Regions from separate parts of the Kineococcus halophytocola genome, predicted to be linked through region 1. Evidence: riboswitches for the same ligand, from Rfam matches in the RefSeq annotation. Region 1 holds a riboswitch; the other holds the start of a gene.
What was found. Region 1 has a riboswitch for cyclic di-AMP ahead of AB2L27_RS13455 (C40 family peptidase). Riboswitches for the same ligand answer to the same signal wherever they lie in the genome.

Region 1 (5,527 bases):
GGCACCGACCCGCTGCGCGAGGCGGCGCACGACCTCGGCCGGTTCCCCGTGCTCCACGACGAGCCGGCCCCCGAGGTCGGCGTCCAGGGCGCGCAGCGAGCGCAGCAGGTAGGCGCGGCGGACGTCGCCGGAGGGGCCCCACAGCGCCGGGTCGACCACGAACAGCGGCAGCACCTCGCCGTCGCGGGCCGCGGCCAGCAGGGCGGGGTGGTCGTGCAGGCGCAGGTCGCGCCGGAACCACAGGACGGCGGTGCCGTCCCGGGTGCTCCCACTGGTGCTGCGTGCGGCCGTCACGGGCGCCGACGCTAGCCGCGGCGGGGCGGGCCCGCTATCGGGAGGCGTTCGCAGCTGCCCCGCGCCGCGGGCGGTGACGGACGGTGGGGACAGGGGTGCGACCACCGGCGCCGATGCCGGATGATGACCGGGTGAGCGATCTCATCGACACCACCGAGATGTACCTCAAGACGGTCTTCGAACTGGAAGAGGAAGGCATCGTGCCGATGCGCGCTCGCATCGCCGAGCGGCTGCACCACTCCGGACCCACCGTGTCCCAGACCGTGGCCCGCATGGAGCGCGACGGGTTGCTGCACGTCGGCACCGACCGCCGCCTGCAGCTCACCGAGGCCGGCACCACCAAGGCCATGCGCGTCATGCGCAAGCACCGGCTGACCGAGCGGCTGCTCACCGACGTCATCGGCCTGGAGTGGAGCCTGGTCCACGAGGAGGCCTGCCGCTGGGAGCACGTGGTGTCCGAGGAGGTCGAGAAGCGCCTCGTCGCGATCCTGGACCACCCGCACTTCGACCCCTACGGCAACCCCATCCCGGGGCTGCAGGAGCTGGGCGAGGGCGAGGCGGCCGAGACCTTCCGGTCCGGTGTGAAGCCGTTGACGGCCCCCGAGGTGGAGGGCCGGACCGTCGTCGTGCGCCGTCTCGGCGAGCCGTTGCAGACCGACGTCCCGCTGCTGGCGAAGTTCCACACCGCCGGGCTCGTGCCCGGGGCCGAGGTCGTGGCCACCTCCTCCGGCGCGGGGGTGGAGGTCACCGTGGGGGAGACCGTGGTGGATCTCACACCTGCCGAGGCGGGGCACATCTTCGTCGCCGTGGGCTGAGCGCCCGCCCCCCCGGCGGCCGGTCCCGCCACCACGCTCCCGGGGTCCCCGCCACCGGGGACCACCCCGACGGCCCCCGCGCGGGGGCGTTGCGGCGCAAGCCGTGACGCCCCACCGGGGGCCCTCGCTCGTCCCACGTTCACGCAGGTCAGCCGTCCGTGGTGGGATGTTACTCAGAGTAAGGGTATGATCGACGGCACGTCACCAGCTCGGCACCTGTTCGTCACCGGGCCGTGACATGCCGGTCGTCAACGGGTTATGGTCCACCCGCAACCACGACCACGCACGTGGATGCCCTCCCGCGGACGCCGAGCCCTGCCACCGCGACGAGGTCCCCGAGACATCACATGGCAGGGGTGGGGGAACCACGTTTCCCGGGCGATGCGCGACCGTCAGGTCCGCGGAGTCCTTGGGGTGAAGCCGGTGCGAACCGGCCGGGCGATACTCCCGCCCGAACCCGACAGCTCACCTCGCAGGCGTCGGAGAGGCCCTCACCTTGACGACTCGCGTCCAGGCGCGCCACCGCGCTGCCGTCCGCCCCCTCACGCCCCTGACCGACCTGTCGGACAGCGTCGCCCGCACCGCCGGAGGGGTCGCCCGCACCGGCGCCGTCGCCGCCGCTGCCGGTGGTCTGCTCGCCGCGGTCGCCCTGCCCGCCACCGCGGCCCCGGCCGCCGCGCCGACCGCGGTCGACACCTCGGTCGCCAGCACCGTCCCGGCGGCCTTCGGCGCCACCGCCCCCGGCGTCGTGTCCGCCCCCGCCACCGCGGCGACGCTGGCCACCACCGCCGCCACGTTCGCGGCGGCCCCGGCCCCCGCCCCCGTGGTCGTGGCCCCCGTCATCGAGCGCGCGACCCGCAGCGGCGACGCCGCCCCGGTCATCGCCTCCAGCGTCGCCGAGAGCGCCGTCGCGGTGGCCCAGCCCGCCGCCGTCGAGGCCGCCGCGCCGGCCCCCGCCCCGGCCCCGGCTCCCGCGCCGGTCCCGCTGGGTCAGCAGATCCTGTCCGTCGCCGACGACTACGCCGGTGTGCCCTACGTCTACGGCGGCACCACGCCGTCGGGCTTCGACTGCTCGGGCTACACCAGCTACGTCTACCGCCAGATCGGGGTGGACATCCCCCGCACCGCGAACGCGCAGAAGCAGGCCGCCGCGGGCATCTCGCGCGGCGACGCCGTGCCGGGCGACCTGGTGTTCTTCTCCAACTCCGGCGGTCGCGCCTACCACGTCGGCATCTACGCCGGCGACAACATGATGTGGGACGCCCCCCGCGCCGGGAAGCCCGTCCAGCTCCGCGCGATCTGGAGCAGCTCGGTCACCTTCGGCCGGCTGGCCCCCACGGTCTGAGACCGATCCGCCCACCAGGGGGCGGGCCCCCCCCCGCGGGGGCCCCCCCCCCGTGCGTGGCGGCCCGGCGACCCGTCCGGGCGCGTTCACGGGAAAGGTGCTGACTCCGCCACCACCGCGACGTACTCTGCCGTCATCGACGACGGGCAGCACCGACTCGCAGCACCGACTCAGGGGGGGCCGATGACCACACGTCGTGCCGGCGTCCCCGGCCGCCGCGCCGGAGCCGGATCGCACATACCGCACGGGCCCGCCGGGCAGCACGTCGTGGGGCACCACCGTGTGCACCACCACCATGCGGCCGTCGTCGTTCTCAGAGGCGCCTCCCCCGACGGGGAAGGCGCCTCTTGTCGTCTCAGGAGGTGGATGTGCGCACGCTCGTGCTGAACGCCGGCTACGAACCGCTCGCGGTCGTGTCCTTCCGGCGGGCCCTGGTCCTGGTCCTGGCGGGGAAGGCCTCGGTCGTCCTCGCCGACGCCGATCCCGTCGTCGGGGCTACGGTGAGCCTGGAACGCCCGTCCGTCATCCTCCTGACCCGCTACGTGCGGGTGCCGCGGGGCCAGGTCGTCCCGGTCAGCCGGCGCGGGATCCTGCGCCGGGACCACCAGCGGTGCGCCTACTGCCGCGGGCACGCCACGACCGTGGACCACGTGCTGCCCCGCAGCCGGCGCGGCCCGGACAGCTGGGAGAACCTCGTGGCCTGCTGCGTGCGCTGCAACAACGCCAAGGGCGACCGGACCCCGGAGGAGATGGGCTGGCACCTGCCGTTCCGGCCCGGCCCGCCGCGCGGGGCGTCCTGGGCGGTGCGCGGGGCCGACCAGCCCGACCCGCGGTGGGACTCCTTCCTGGCCACCGCCGCCTGAGCGAGGGCCGGACCCCGGCCCGGGGGCGTGGTTCAGCCGCCGGGGCGCGGGTCCGGCCCGCCCCGCTCCGCCCGCAGTTCCGCCCGCAGCTGCCGCACCTCCCGGGCCAGGGCCTGGACGTCGGCACGGGTCGCGGCGGCGGACTCCTCCTGCTCGTCGCTGACGCGGTCGATCAGCCACGAGGCCAGGGACGCGGTCACCACCCCCAGCAGCGCGATGCCGGCCAGCATGAGCCCGACGGCGACGAGGCGCCCGGTCCCGGTCACGGGGTACAGGTCGCCGTACCCGACCGTGGTGATGGTGGTCGCCACCCACCAGCAGGCGTCGGGGAACGTGGTGATGACGGCCGCCGGGTCGGTGCGCTCGGCCTCCAGGACGGCCAGCGCCGCGCAGAAGCCGACCACGGTCGTGGCGCTGACGACGTAGAGACCGACCCGCCCCCGCAGGGAGGACCCGCTGTTGCGGTTCAGGATCCGCAGGACGGTCAGGACGCGCAGCAGCCGCAGCGGCCCCAGGGCCGGCAGGACGAGCAGGGCCAGGTCCAGGGGGTGGGTCACGACGAACCGCACCCGGTCGTGCGCCTGCGCCAGCCGGCGCAGGTAGTCGACGCCGAACAGGACCCAGACCCCGGCCGTGACCGCCGTGCAGGCGTGGCGCGCGGGGGCGGGCAGGTCGGTGACCAGGATCGGCAGCGCGTAGGCGGCCAGCCACGCCACGGCCGCGGCCGCGAGGACGGGGCCGGGCAGCTCGGCGGGCCGGGTGACCGGTCGGGCGGTCGGCCGGGGGCCGGCGGGAGGGACGTCGGGAGGGGTCACGCAGGCCGCTTCCGGTGGGCTCGCAGGGGCTGGTCGAGGGTAGACCGTGTGCCCCCGGCCCCGGCTCGGTCCCGGCTCGGTCCAGAGGTGGACCCGGGGCGGCCGCGCCCGCGACCGGCGGGGGACGCGCCGCGGCCGGCCGGGTGCGAGGCTGTGGCCATGTCGGACCCACGGAACGAGAACAGGCGGCAGGGCGAGTCCCTCGACGCGGTCCTGCGCGGACTGCTGAAGCAGGGCAGGCTCGACCCGACGGCCGAGCGGCTGGCCGAGCAGGGCATCGACCGGCTGCGGTCCTTCCTCGGCAGCGGCCCGGCCCCGGGGACGGCCGCGACCCCGGAGGCGGAGCAGGTGCAGGACGCCGAGGTCGTCACGACCGGCCGCGAGATGCTCATGCACACCATCCCGCTGCCCGACGGCACCCGCGTGGAGGTGCTCGTCCCCGAGCGCCTCACCCGCGCCGAGGCCGAGCGCATCGCCACGGTGCTCGGCGCCCTGGCCGTCGACGAGTGAGCGGTACCGAGGAGGTCGAGGTCACCGGCGTCGTGCGGCTGGGGCAGTTCCTCAAGCTGGCCGGGGCCGTCGACACCGGCGGGCAGGCCCGCGAGGCCCTGCTGGCCGGGGACGTCACCGTCAACGGTGAGGCCGAGGACCGGCGCGGCCGCCAGCTCACCGACGGGGACGTCGTCGGGCTGGGCGGGGGCACCTGGGCCGTGCGCGTGACGGACTGACGCCCGCGGCCCTCAGCGGCCCAGGGCGTCGATCGCCGCGACCTCCTCCCCGCTCAGGGCGAACCCCTCGACGTCCCGGTTGCGGGCCTGCCGGTCCCGGTCCCCGGACTTGGGGATGACGACGACGTTGTGCTGGACGTGCCAGCGCACGACGACCTGCTCCACGCTCACCCCGTGCCGCTCGGCGGCCTCCCGCAGCGGGGCGGCCGTGCGGTCGGTGGCCTTGAAGGGGGAGTAGCCCTCCAGGACGACCCCGCGCTCGCGGTGGGCGGCGAGCAGGTCCGCGTCGTGCAGCGCCGGTCCCCACTTGACCTGGTTGACCGCCGGGGCGACGCCGGTGGCGGCCGTCAGCTCGTCGATCTGGGCCACCGAGTAGTTCGAGACGCCCACCGCGCGCACCCGCCCGGCCTCACGGGCGGCGACCATCCGCTCCCACACGTCGGGCCGGGCCTGCCCGCCGGGCGGCCAGTGGATCAGCCACAGGTCCAGCACGTCGACGCGCAGCAGCCGCCGGCTCCGGTCGCAGAACTCCTCCTCCCGGCCGGCGTGCTCGTGGTGCAGCTTCGTGGTGATCCGCACGTCGGGCAGCCCCGCGTCGGCGACGGCGCGGCCCACCTCGTCCTCGTTCTCGTACATCGTCGCGGTGTCCAGCAGCCGGTAGCCGACG
Region 2 (5,527 bases), on a different contig from region 1:
GCGGGACGACGCCCGACCTGGCCACCCGGCGCCGCTTCGGCTACATGCCCGAGGAGCGCGGCCTGTACCCCAAGGGCCGGATCCTGGAGCAACTGGTCTTCCTCGCCCGGCTGCACGGCGTCGACCGCGCGGTGGCGACCCGCCGCGGCCAGGAGCTGCTGGAGCGCCTGGGTCTGGGCGAACGCTCCCGCGACAAGCTCGAGTCGCTCTCCCTGGGCAACCAGCAGCGCGTCCAGGTCGCGGCCTCGCTCATCCACGACCCCGAACTGCTCGTCCTGGACGAACCGTTCTCCGGCCTGGACCCCCTCGCCGTCGACTCCATGGCCGAGCTGCTGCGGGAGAGGACCGCCGCGGGGGTGGGGGTCCTGTTCTCCAGCCACCAGCTCGACCTCGTCGACCGGTTGTGCGACGACCTCGTCGTCCTGCACGGCGGTCGCGTCGTCGCCGCCGGCGAACCCGAGGAGCTGCGCCGCGAGCGGGCCGGGTCCCGCTACGAACTCGTCGCCGACACCGACCTGGGCTGGCTGGAGGAGGTCCCCGGCGTGCGCGTGGTGGAACGTCACGCCCGCGGCGCCGTCCTGGACCTGTCCGGCGGTGACCCGGCCGGCGGTGACCTGGCCGGCGGCGCCGCCGGCCTGGACCAGCAGGTCCTCGCCGAAGCCGTGCGGCGCGGCCCCGTCCGCTCGTTCGCCCCCCAGCTGCCCAGCTTGTCCGAACTGTTCCAGGAGGTGTCCCGGTGAGGGGCCAGTGGTGGATCGTCGCCCAACGCGAGATGAGTGAACGCCTGCGGGACAAGGGGTTCATCTTCTCCACGGCGCTGCTGTTCGTCATCGTCGCGCTCGCGGCCGTGCTGCCGGGACTGCTCTCGGGGGGTTCGGACGACTACGACGTCGCCGTCACCGGCGACTCGCGCCCGTACGTGGAGAAGGCCCAGCCCGGGGAGGACCCCGGCACCCGGGTGAGCCTGCGGGAGGAACCCGACGCGGCCGCCGCCGAGCAGGCCGTCCGTGACGGTGACGTCGACGCGGCCGTGCTCGTCACCGGCACCGGCGTGCAGGTCGTGGGCGACCGCTCCGTCTCGGACACCCTCGACGGCGTCCTGTCCGCCCGCATCGGCACCGCCCAGACGGTGGCCGCGTTCCAGGCGCTGGGGGTCGGGCCCGACGACGCGCGCGCGGTCCTGTCGCTGCCCCCGCCGGCCACGGTGCTGCTGGCCCCCGACGCGGTGGACCCCTTCATGGTCTACCTGCTGGGCCTGGCCTTCGCCGTCCTGTTCTTCCAGATCGTCCTCATCTTCGGGTACTCCATCGCCCAGAGCGTCGTGCAGGAGAAGCAGACCCGGGTCATCGAACTCCTCGTGACCACCGTCCCGGTGCGCCAGCTGCTCATCGGCAAGATCCTCGGCAACGGGATCCTGGCGTTCGGGCAGATCCTCGTGCTCGTCGTGGCCGGGGTCCTGGCCCTGCGGTTCGCCCAGCCCGAACTGCTGGACTCGATCCCCGGGATCCCCGCGGCGGCCGCCTGGTTCCTGGTGTTCTTCGTCTTCGGGTTCGCGATGCTGTCGTGCCTGTGGGCCGCGGCCGGGGCGATGGCCAGCCGGCTGGAGGACCTGCAGTCCACGGCCACCCCGGTGCAGATGTTCGTCATGCTGCCGTTCTTCGCCTCCTTCGCGGCCAACGAGCCGGGCACGTTGCAGACGGTCCTGTCCTACGTCCCGCTGTCCTCGCCGATGGTCATGCCCAAGCGGGTCGTGCAGGGCGACGTGGCGCTGTGGGAGCCGTTGCTGTCCCTGGGGGTCATCGCCGTCACGGCGGTGCTGTTCGTCGCGGTCGCGCGCCGCCTGTACGAGAACAGCCTCCTGCAGACGGGCCGGTCGCTCGGTTTCGCCTCCGCGTGGCGGAAGGCCGCCTGAGGCCTGGCAGGATCGCCGGGTGAACGAGTTCGGGCAGCGGGTCGTCGGCGTCGGTCCCTGGGAGGGGCCCTGGCCCGACGACCCGCGGTTCGACCCCGAGCTGCTCGCCGAGGGCGACCGCCGCAACGTCGTGGACCGGTACCGGTACTGGTCCAACGCCGCGATCGTCGCCGACCTGGACACCCGCCGGAACCCGCTGCACGTGGCCGTGGAGAACTGGCAGCACGACGCCAACATCGGCTCGGTCGTGCGGACGGCGAACGCCGTCAACGCCGCCGGGGCGCACGTCGTGGGCCACCGGCGCTGGAACCGGCGCGGCGCGATGGTCACCGACCGGTACCTGTCGGTGCACCACCACGCCGACGTGGCGGCCCTGGCCGTCTGGGCGGCGCAGCGGGGCCTGCCCGTCGTCGGCATCGACAACGTCGAGGGGTCGGTGCCGCTGGAGACCTACGACCTGCCGCGCGAGTGCGTGCTGCTGTTCGGGCAGGAGGGCCCGGGGCTGACCGACGAGGCGGTCGCGCACTGCGTGGACGTGCTGGCCATCGCCCAGTCCGGCTCGACCCGCTCCATCAACGTGGGCGCCGCCGCGGCGGTGGCGATGCACGCGTGGGTGCGCCGGCACGTCTTCGGCCAGCGGCCGTAGCGCCACAGGCCGGCGGCCGCAGCGCCACGGCCGGTCCCCGTGGGGCCGGGCGGGGGCCGGGACGACGAACGCCCCGGGCCCGGCGGGAGCCGGACCCGGGGCGGGTCGCACGTCAGCGGGGCCGGGGGCCCGGGGCGCCTCAGGGCAGGACGAGCACCTGGCCGACGCGGATGTGCGCGGGGTTGTCGCCGATGGCGGCGCGGTTGGCGTTCCACACCGACACGTAGCCGCCGGGGACGCCGTGGTTCACGGCGATCCGGTAGAGCGTGTCGCCGGGGGCGACGACGTGGCTGCGGATGGCGGCGGGAGCGGCCTCGGCGACCGGCTCCGGTGCGGGGGCCGGGGCGGGCGCAGGAGCCGGGGCGGGCGCGGGGGCCGGAGCGGGAGCCGGGGCCGGGTGCAGCAGCGCCGCCTCCATGCCGGCCGGGTCGGCGGCGCCGCGCAGGCCCAGCTTGCGCGAGCAGGACGGCCAGGCGCGCCAGCCCTGCTTGGCCAGGACGCGCTCGGCGACGACGATCTGCTGCTCGCGGGAGGCGAGGTCGGCGCGGGGGGCGAACTGCCCGCCGCCGAAGCCGGTCCACGTGCGGGCGCTGAACTGGATGCCGCCGTAGTAGCCGTTGCCGGTGTTGATGTGCCAGTTGCCGCCGGACTCGCACTGGGCGAGGCGGTCCCACTCCTGCACGGGGGCGGCGGAGGCGCTGGAGACCGGGGCGAGCAGCGCGGCGCCGGCGGCACCGGCCGCGGCGGTCGCGAGCAGGCCGCGGCGGGCGAACTTCGTGGTGCGGGACGCGCGGTGGCGCGCGGGGGCGCGACGGATCGCAGACATGTGACCTCCAACGCCTGCGAGGTCAGCTGTCGGGTTCGGGTCGAAGGTGGGTTGACCCGGCCGCGGGCGCGGCTTCACCCCGAGGACTCCCGCCGGGGCGGTCGTCCGAGGAACGTGTGGGTCCCCCGCTCCTGCCCACGGGCTCTGCTTCCGGCGCGGTGGGCAGGACTCGGCGTTCCGCGGCCGTGTCCCCGGGGAGCCCCGGGAACATCCCGACCGTAACAAGTCAGCGGTCCGCCGTACACCGTCCCGCGACCTGTCCGTGACCTGCGCCCGCACCGGTGAGCGGGCGGCAGCCCTCGCGCGTGACGCAGATCACGCCCTGGGTGCCGCCGTCAGCTGTTCGCGAGCAGCTTCGCGACGGCGTCCTCGATGCGCGTGGTGAAGTCGCCGGCCCGTTCGCCCTCGCGGCCGTGCAGCGGCTCTCCGAACGTCACGTGGATCGGCGGACGGCCCTTGACCGGCCAGTTCCGCTTCGGCGGCATGGCGTCGAAGGTGCCGCGCAGCGCGATGGGCACCACGGGCACCCCGGCGTCCAGGGCCAGGTACGCCGCGCCCTTCTTGAAGGGCCGCATCTCGCCGGTGTAGCTGCGCCCGCCCTCGGCGAAGATCACCAGGCTCCAGCCGTCGGCCAGCAGCTGCGAGGACGGGTTCTGCCCCCGGCCCCCGCGCCGTTCCAGCGGGTAGGTGCCGATGACCAGGCCCGAGGGCGCGGCCCGCCACCAGACGTCGAAGAAATAGTCGGCGGCGGCGGCGATCGCGACCCGGCGCCGGCGGCGCGGCCCGAGCGCCTCGAGGATGACGGGGGCGTCCAGGTGGGAGGAGTGGTTCGCCACCAGCACGGCCGCCGTGCCCAGCCGGTCCAGCACGTCGACGTCGTGCACCTGGATGCGCACCTGCGAGCGCATGAGCGGGGTCATCAGGACCCGCTGCAGGGTGGCGCGCACGGCCGTCGCCGGCGCCGAGCGCACCCAGTCGTTGCGGTGGACGGCGCGGCCGCCCCCACCGGGGTCGGAGGGGCCGGCGGGGCGGCGGCGCAGCAGCGGCAGCGCCCGCACGATCCGGGTCGGTCGCGGGATCCCCATCAGCCTCGCCACCCTCCGGTCCTCGACACACCGGCGGTCCCTGACGGTGCGGAGTTCACAGTCGGCATCCTGCCACGGCCTCCCACCGGGAGCCGGTCGGCCGTCGCCGCGGACCCGGCCGCGGGCTCAGTCCGTGCCCGCCAGCACCTGCTGGGGGACCCGCAGCCGTCGCGTGGGGGAGGAGGCCGCCCAGTCGGCCACGGGCCAGCGGGAGGCGCGCGCGACGCGGAACAGCGGCACGTCGGGGGAGACGGCCGTCGGGTTGCCGACGGTCTTCAGCAGCGGTAGGTCGACGTGGGAGTCGGCGTAGGCGTAGCTGGCGGCCAGGTTGGCGCCCTCGACCTCGGCGTAGCGGCGCAGCCAGGCGGCGCGGGCCTCGCCCACCAGCGGCGGGGAGGTCAGGAAGCCGTTGGCCAGGCGCCGCTCCTCGGCGCTCACCTCGTCCAGCTCGGTGCACACCACCTCGTCGAACAGCCCGGCGAGCGGGCGCGTCACCTGCCGCACGTCACCGGTCATGAGGATCGTGCGGTGCCCGGCGTCGCGGTGGGCCTGGATGCGGCGCAGCGCGTCGGAGGAGATCTGCTGCAGGAAGGCCGGGGCGAAGACGTCGTCGACGTAGGCCTCCAGGGCGTCCAGGTCGACCCCGGCGTAGCCGCGGAACAGCGAGCGCAGGAAGCTGCCCCGGTCGCGGCGCTCGGCGGCGATCCAGCCGGGCAGGTTGCGCATGATCCGGCCGAACTCGGCGATGCGGGCGGGGGCGTCCAGGGACGACAGCCGCAGCGTGAGGTAGGAGTCGACGACCGTGCCCGGCAGGAGCGTCCCGGCCAGGTCGAAGACGGCCAGCACGGGCGCGGAGCCCTCGGCGACCGGCCGCAGCTCGCGCGGGCCGCTGGCGGCGGCCTGCGTGCGGCGGCGGCGGATCTCGTCGTACTTGCGCATCTGCGCGGTGACGCTCGGGCAGTGCGACTCGAGCCAGTAGTGGTCCCAGTCGACCTCGGAGGTGTCGAAGCCCCACATCTCGACGTCGGCCGGGTCCAGGGACCGGTGCAGCGCGAGGG

Region 2: another riboswitch for cyclic di-AMP. It lies ahead of AB2L27_RS14490 (transglycosylase family protein); the one in region 1 lies ahead of AB2L27_RS13455 (C40 family peptidase).

Annotation. Positions count from the first base shown of each region.
Region 1 covers NZ_JBGFTU010000014.1:117,206-122,732, forward strand. Annotated here, with positions in the region: gene AB2L27_RS13445 (cryptochrome/photolyase family protein) at 1-294, opposite strand, end outside; gene AB2L27_RS13450 (metal-dependent transcriptional regulator) at 426-1,109, shown strand; cyclic di-AMP (ydaO/yuaA leader) riboswitch at 1,433-1,603, shown strand; gene AB2L27_RS13455 (C40 family peptidase) at 1,606-2,454, shown strand; gene AB2L27_RS13460 (HNH endonuclease) at 2,823-3,317, shown strand; gene AB2L27_RS13465 (potassium channel family protein) at 3,350-4,132, opposite strand; gene AB2L27_RS13470 (hypothetical protein) at 4,292-4,642, shown strand; gene AB2L27_RS13475 (RNA-binding S4 domain-containing protein) at 4,639-4,860, shown strand; gene AB2L27_RS13480 (aldo/keto reductase) at 4,873-5,527, opposite strand, start outside.
Region 2 covers NZ_JBGFTU010000016.1:99,085-104,611, reverse strand. Annotated here, with positions in the region: gene AB2L27_RS14505 (ABC transporter ATP-binding protein) at 1-740, shown strand, start outside; gene AB2L27_RS14500 (ABC transporter permease) at 737-1,912, shown strand; gene AB2L27_RS14495 (TrmH family RNA methyltransferase) at 1,932-2,558, shown strand; gene AB2L27_RS14490 (transglycosylase family protein) at 2,698-3,384, opposite strand; cyclic di-AMP (ydaO/yuaA leader) riboswitch at 3,381-3,550, opposite strand; gene AB2L27_RS14485 (lysophospholipid acyltransferase family protein) at 3,720-4,481, opposite strand; gene AB2L27_RS14480 (SDR family oxidoreductase) at 4,596-5,527, opposite strand, start outside.